DNA from 3 places in the Pectobacterium hainanensis genome. Region 3 is predicted to be linked to each of the others. Evidence: predicted binding sites of a transcription regulator. Region 3 holds the regulator's gene; each other region holds the start of a gene.
What was found. Region 3 encodes PurR, which represses purine synthesis genes. Its sites were predicted from a motif close to CANGCAAACGTTTGCNTG; they were not measured.
Positions count from the first base shown of each region.

Region 1: purE (5-(carboxyamino)imidazole ribonucleotide mutase) is a predicted target of PurR. The motif match lies at 834-851, and genes of this name have one in related genera.
Region 2: purT (formate-dependent phosphoribosylglycinamide formyltransferase) is a predicted target of PurR. The motif match lies at 1,058-1,075, and genes of this name have one in related genera.

Region 1 covers NZ_JBJYIN010000002.1:188,736-191,013, reverse strand. The annotation lists gene ppiB (peptidylprolyl isomerase B) at 1-26, shown strand, start outside; gene lpxH (UDP-2,3-diacylglucosamine diphosphatase) at 37-759, shown strand; gene purE (5-(carboxyamino)imidazole ribonucleotide mutase) at 965-1,474, shown strand; gene purK (5-(carboxyamino)imidazole ribonucleotide synthase) at 1,471-2,278, shown strand, end outside.
Region 2 covers NZ_JBJYIN010000004.1:130,783-133,060, forward strand. The annotation lists gene purT (formate-dependent phosphoribosylglycinamide formyltransferase) at 1-1,016, opposite strand, end outside; gene ACKPVM_RS05520 (S9 family peptidase) at 1,215-2,278, shown strand, end outside.
Region 3 covers NZ_JBJYIN010000018.1:29,038-31,315, reverse strand. The annotation lists gene cydH (cytochrome bd-I oxidase subunit CydH) at 1-90, opposite strand; gene purR (HTH-type transcriptional repressor PurR) at 473-1,504, shown strand; gene cfa (cyclopropane fatty acyl phospholipid synthase) at 1,840-2,278, shown strand, end outside.

The sequences.
Region 1 (2,278 bases), on a different contig from region 3:
TCACCAGCGTTACCGTTAGCGAGTAATCGCGCCTACATGACGACGCTGTTCATTGCCGATCTTCATTTAAGCGTTCACGAACCGGCGATCACCGCCGGTTTTCTGCGTTTTTTACGCCGTGAAGCCATGAACGCCGATGCTCTTTATATTCTGGGCGATTTGTTCGATGCCTGGATCGGCGATGATGATCCGCAACCACTGCATGCAACGGTTGCCACAGCACTGCGCGAGCTGCATCAACATGGTGTTCGCTGTTATTTTGTGCACGGTAACCGTGATTTTTTGATCGGCAAACACTTTGCTCAACAAAGCAGGATGATTTTGCTACCAACAGAAACAGTGTTGGATTTGTATGGTCAGCGAATACTCATTTTACATGGCGATACGCTGTGTACTGACGATCCGGCTTACCAAAAATTTCGCCGTCGGGTACATAACAAATTCATACAACGTCTTTTTCTACTATTACCTTTGCGTTTTCGGCTCAACATAGCAAAAAAAATGCGAGCGGCCAGCCAATATGCCAACCAGAGCAAATCACAACAGATTATGGATGTGAATGCTGAAGAGGTGATCCGGCGACTCGACTATTATCAGGTAAACACGATGATCCATGGTCATACTCATCGTCCGAAGATTCATCAGATTGCGACTGAGCATATTCATGCACAGCGTGCCGTGTTGGGTGCATGGCATCACGAAGGATCGATGATCAAAGTGACCGGACAGAACATTGAATTAATCACATTCCCCTTCTGATTTTTTATTTCCGTTAATGCTTTTTCTCCCATTAGGTTAGTTTGTTATCACAGCATTAATCCGTATTTCAGGCTTACGCAACCGTTTTCCTTACTATAAGGTCATGGTATGCTCTACGCCCTTAACGCCAGCGCATTGTCCATCTGGCTGATGAGGTTACTCACGCCGCATCACGATCATGTAAAATCACAGGAGCTTTACAGGCATGTCATCCAACGTTGCCCCGGCTAAAATCGCCATCGTCATGGGTTCAAAGAGTGACTGGGCCACTATGCAGTTTGCGGCAGAGGTTCTCACCACGCTGAATATTGCTTTCCACGTCGAAGTCGTTTCTGCACACCGTACCCCCGATAAATTGTTCAGCTTTGCCGAGCAAGCTTCTCATAACGGCTTTGACGTTATTATTGCCGGAGCCGGTGGCGCCGCACACTTACCGGGTATGCTGGCCGCTAAAACGTTGGTTCCCGTGCTGGGTGTTCCGGTGCAAAGCGCCGCGCTCAGCGGTGTTGATAGCCTGTATTCTATTGTTCAAATGCCGCGCGGTATTCCTGTCGGCACCTTGGCCATTGGTAAGGCTGGCGCGGCGAATGCCGCCCTGCTGGCCGCACAAATTCTTGCTCTGCACGACAGCAATATCGCCACTCGCCTGGCAGACTGGCGACAGAGCCAGACCGATGAAGTGCTATCCAATCCCGATCCCCGGGAGGAAGCATGAAGCCAGTTTGCGTATTAGGTAATGGACAACTGGGCAGGATGCTGCGTCAGGCTGGTGAACCGCTGGGTATCGCGGTTTATCCCGTAGGTTTAGATGCAGAACCGGAATCGGTTCCTTTTCAAAACAGCGTGATTACCGCTGAGATCGAACGTTGGCCGGAAACAGCGCTCACCAATCAACTTGCCGCTCACACCGCCTTTGTTAACCGTGATATTTTCCCACGCCTAGCCGATCGCCTGACGCAAAAACAGCTGCTGGATTCATTGAATCTGGCAACTGCCCCCTGGCAGCTTCTTGCCAGCGAGGAGGAATGGCCCCACATTTTCACCACGCTGGGTGAACTGGCTATCGTCAAACGCCGCGTTGGTGGCTACGATGGCCGCGGTCAGTGGCGCTTACGCTCGGGTGAGCAGTCAACACTACCCGCCGACTGCTATGGCGAATGTATTGTCGAACAAGGCATTAACTTCTCTGGCGAGGTGTCACTAGTCGGTGCCCGCAACGTTCACGGCAAGTGCGTATTCTATCCGCTAACGCACAATCTGCATCAGGATGGCATCCTACGAACCAGCGTGGTGTTACCACAACCCGCCCGTCATCTCCAAGATCAGGCGGAACAGATGTTATCGGCCATAATGAACGAGCTGGAATACGTCGGCGTGATGGCGATGGAATGTTTCATTGTTGATGATCGTTTGCTGATCAATGAACTCGCACCACGTGTACACAATAGTGGACACTGGACGCAAAATGGTGCATCCATTAGCCAGTTCGAACTGCACCTTCGCGCCATTCTGGATCTGC
Region 2 (2,278 bases), on a different contig from region 3:
CCTTGATAGCGAACATTCTGGCTATCCAGTTCCGGCAGGATCACGGCAGAGGCCGCGGCACCGTATTGACAGATGGCACCGATCGGTAGCCCAAGAAATGCGCGTACATGCAAGGCGAATTCAGAGAGATCTTGTGAAATCATCGTCACCATTCCCGTGTCATGAGGGCGAGGAGAGACTTCACTGAAAATGACTTCATCACCACAAACAAACAGCTCAACGCCGAATAGACCATATCCACCAAGCGCTTTGACGACCTGGCTGGCAATAGCTTGCGCACGTTCCTGTGCCAGAGCGCTCATCTGCTGGGGTTGCCAGGATTCGCGGTAATCGCCATCTTCCTGACGATGGCCAATTGGCGCACAGAAATGGATACCGTCTGCGGCGTGAACGGTCAGTAACGTGATCTCGAAATCGAATTTGACCAACCCTTCCACGATAACGCGTCCGCCACCGGCCCGTCCGCCTTGTTGTGCATATTGCCAGGCTTTTTCCAACTGTTGCGGCTCACGGATCAGGCTTTGCCCTTTACCGGAAGAGCTCATCACAGGTTTCACAATGCAGGGGTAACCAATCTCGGTCACCGCGTGTTGAAAATTTTCCTCGCTATCTGCAAAACGATAGCTGGATGTCGGTACGCCAAGTTTTTCTGCTGCCAAACGGCGGATACCTTCACGATTCATCGTCAGGCGAGTGGCTTCAGCACATGGAACCACATGATGACCCCGTTGCTCCAACATCACCAGCATATCGGTGGCAATCGCTTCGATCTCTGGCACGATGTAATCGGGTCGCTCCGTTTCAACCAACGTTTTTAATGCCTCACCGTCCAGCATGTTAATCACATGGCTGCGATGGGCTATCTGCATTGCTGGTGCATCGGCATAACGATCGACCGCGATAACTTCGATACCCAGACGTTGGCATTCAATCGCCACTTCCTTGCCTAACTCACCAGAACCGAGCAACATCACACGTGTAGCATCGGTACGCAGGGCAGTTCCAATTGTTAACATAATGTCTACCTGTTCGGCTTGTAAAAAACGGGCGCAGTATAAACGAAAACGTTTGCGTGCGCATCAGGCGCGATAAAAGGGGAGTGCGTTTACCCGCCGTTGTGAAGGAGAGGAGGGTTCGCTTGGCATCATTGAGGAATCGTGCCACTCTGCGTAAAAATTCAGGGTTTTATCTTTCTCAAATAGGATTCAGACGTAATGAGAGCACCACTGGCAGAAAAAAGACCCCATACGTTGACGACTCATGGCGATACACGTATCGATAATTATTATTGGCTACGAGACGACCCTCAGGTATTGGATTATCTCAAGCAGGAAAATCATTATTGCCATTCGGTGATGGCACCCTATCGCGACCGTCAACGGGCACTGTACGATGAAATGGTTGAGCGGATACCGTCTGAAGATATGTCAGTGCCTTATGTTCACAATGGCTATCGCTATCAAAGCCGTTATGCGCCAGGCAAAGAGTACCCTCTCTATTTACGCCAACCGGAACAGGTAACGCACGAATGGGAAACACTGCTGGATGGCAATCTACGTGCCGAAGGCCATGATTTTTATAGCATCGGCGTGCTGGAAGTCAGCCCCGATAATCAGATTTTGGTGCTATCGGAGGATTTTCTCTCCCGTCGCCAATACGATATTCGTTTCCGTCATTTGAGCACCGGGGAATGGTTGCCTGATGTGATTGAAAATGTTTCGGCTGGCGCTGAGTGGTCTGGCGACTCGAACTCGCTCTATTACGTACGCAAACACCCACAGACCTTATTGCCCTATCAGGTTTATCGACATCGTTTAGGTAGTCACCCAACGGACGATGAATTAATTTATGAGGAAGAGGACGACACTTATTACGTCAGTTTGGGTAAGACAACCTCTGAGCGTTACATCACAATTTATTTAAGCAGTACGACAACAACGGAGGTACTGTTGATTGATGCGCAGGATCCGTTGGCAAAACCCCAGGTTACGATCCCGCGTCGTAAAGCTCATGAGTATGGCCTCGATCACTACCAAGACGCTTTTTATCTGCGTTCTAATCGTGACGGTAAAAACTTTGGCTTGTATCGCGCGCTGCGTGCGGATGAGCGTGAATGGGAAACGCTTATTGCTCCGCATGATCATCGTGTTCTGGAGGGCTTTGAACTCTTTCGCGATTGGCTGGTGGTGGAGGAACGTGAACGCGGGTTGACCAAGTTACGCCAGATTCACTGGCAAACAGGGGAAGAGAAAGCGATAACGTTTAATGATGCCAGCTA
Region 3 (2,278 bases):
TCAGTTCAATACAGCCACGAAGCTAAATACAATAATCATTGCCAAAGCGCCAACGGTCGTCAGCAGTGACATCTTCAGATCGGTATCCATAATTCTCTCCTTTTGGTATCACATCCAAATGATGGTAAAAAATCGGTCTTCATCATTCGGGGTTTAAACGGGCAACCATTTGAAACGATAAATCGTCTGGTTATGCTGATTCTTCCATAATTTTAATGAAAAATCTCGTACTGATGCCGCACGAATAGTATAAATTACCGCTTCCACTTTCGTGGCAAATCGGACAAAATCCGCTGTTTATGATAGCTCTGCGTCCCGGTCGAAAAACATCAACCTTGTCCCTTCAGGTATAATATTCGGCATCCTCCTTCTGAAATCCTGTTTTTTCGTCAAGGAGGAGGGTTTTACACGCAAGCAAACGATTAACAATATACTTACGGCTGTAACAGGTAAGTTTAGGAGTCATTTTTAGATGGCAACGATCAAAGATGTGGCAAAACGGGCTGGCGTTTCGACCACAACCGTATCGCACGTGATTAATAAAACACGTTTCGTCGCCGAAGAGACTAAGGCTGCCGTGAGGGCGGCGATTAAAGAGTTACATTACTCACCTAGCGCCGTTGCCCGCAGCCTAAAAGTTAACCACACAAAATCGATTGGATTGTTGGCAACGTCAAGTGAAGCGCCCTACTTTGCCGAGATTATCGAATCCGTTGAAAACAGTTGTTATGCCAAAGGCTACACGCTGATTTTATGTAACTCCCATAACAACCTCGACAAACAACGCGCCTACTTGTCCATGTTGGCACAAAAACGCGTGGATGGTTTGTTAGTGATGTGTGCGGAATATCCACCAGAATTACTTGCCATGCTCAAAGATTACCGCAGTATTCCCATGGTGGTAATGGATTGGGGACAGGCGCACAGTGATTTCACCGACACCATTATCGATAATGCTTTTGAAGGCGGCTATATGGCCGGTCGCTATTTGATCGAGCGTGGCCACCGGGATATCGGTGCGATCCCTGGCATTCAGGAGCGCAACACCGGAAGCGGTCGCTATCTGGGCTTTTTGAAGGCGCTGGCCGAGGCTGATATCACCGTGCGTAACGAATGGATTGTTCAGGGAGATTTTGAGCCGGAATCAGGTTATAAGGCCATGCACCAAATTCTGTCGAATAAACAACGTCCTACCGCCGTTTTTTGTGGCGGCGATATCATGGCGATGGGTGCAATCTGTGCCGCAGATGAGCTCGGATTGCGAGTTCCTCAGGATATTTCAGTGATTGGCTACGATAACGTTCGACATGCTCGTTTTTTCACGCCAGCACTCACCACCGTGCATCAACCGAAAGAGCGCTTGGGACAATCCGCTTTCTCAATGCTGCTGGACCGAATCACCAGCAAGCGTGAAGATGCACAGGTTATTGAAGTTCATCCAACGCTGATTGAACGCCGCTCCGTCGCAGACGGACCTTTCCGCGATTACCGCCGCTACTCCTGATCGCAAGCGATTTTATCACGTCGAGCCTTCCCGATACTGCTTCAGCCAATTTATGCTTGTTCCCCGGCTGGGGCAGTCCTAAACTAATTGCTGTTTTGTGCAAACTGAATTTTTCACTTTTCTTCACTATCCTTAATCATTACGTGCAAGCGGATGGCACAGATTAACCTTAAGGATGAGTGCCCCTACGTATTGACGTACCGGCTTTTTCTTCTTCAGTTTCCTTTGATTATTCAAAGGCTAGATGATGGGAATATCCCACCGAGATCGATTATAGGTAAAAATTGTCTATGTTTTCCTTGCGATACATCATCGACGCAAGGTAGGGAGAAGCGATGAGCTCATCATATATAGCGGAACTGGATACCCGTAATGAGCCCTGGTTCCATATTGTGCATGACATGCTGAGTATGGCCGATATCAAAATTAATGGCTCTCGTCCATTTGATATCACCGTAAAAAACTCGGATTTTTTCAAGCGCGTATTGCATGACGGCTCGTTGGGGTTAGGGGAAAGTTACATGGATGGCTGGTGGGAATGCGAACGGCTGGATATGTTTTTCCATCGCGTGTTGCGTGCGCGGCTGGACGAAAAGCTCCCCCACCATCTAAAAGATATTCTACGGATTGCCACCTCCCGACTGATAAATCGTCAATCTAAAAGGCGAGCATGGGTTGTTGGTAAAGAGCATTATGATTTAGGTAATGACCTCTTTTCACTCATGCTTGATCCTTACATGCAGTATTCCTGTGCTTACTGGAAAACAGCCGAAA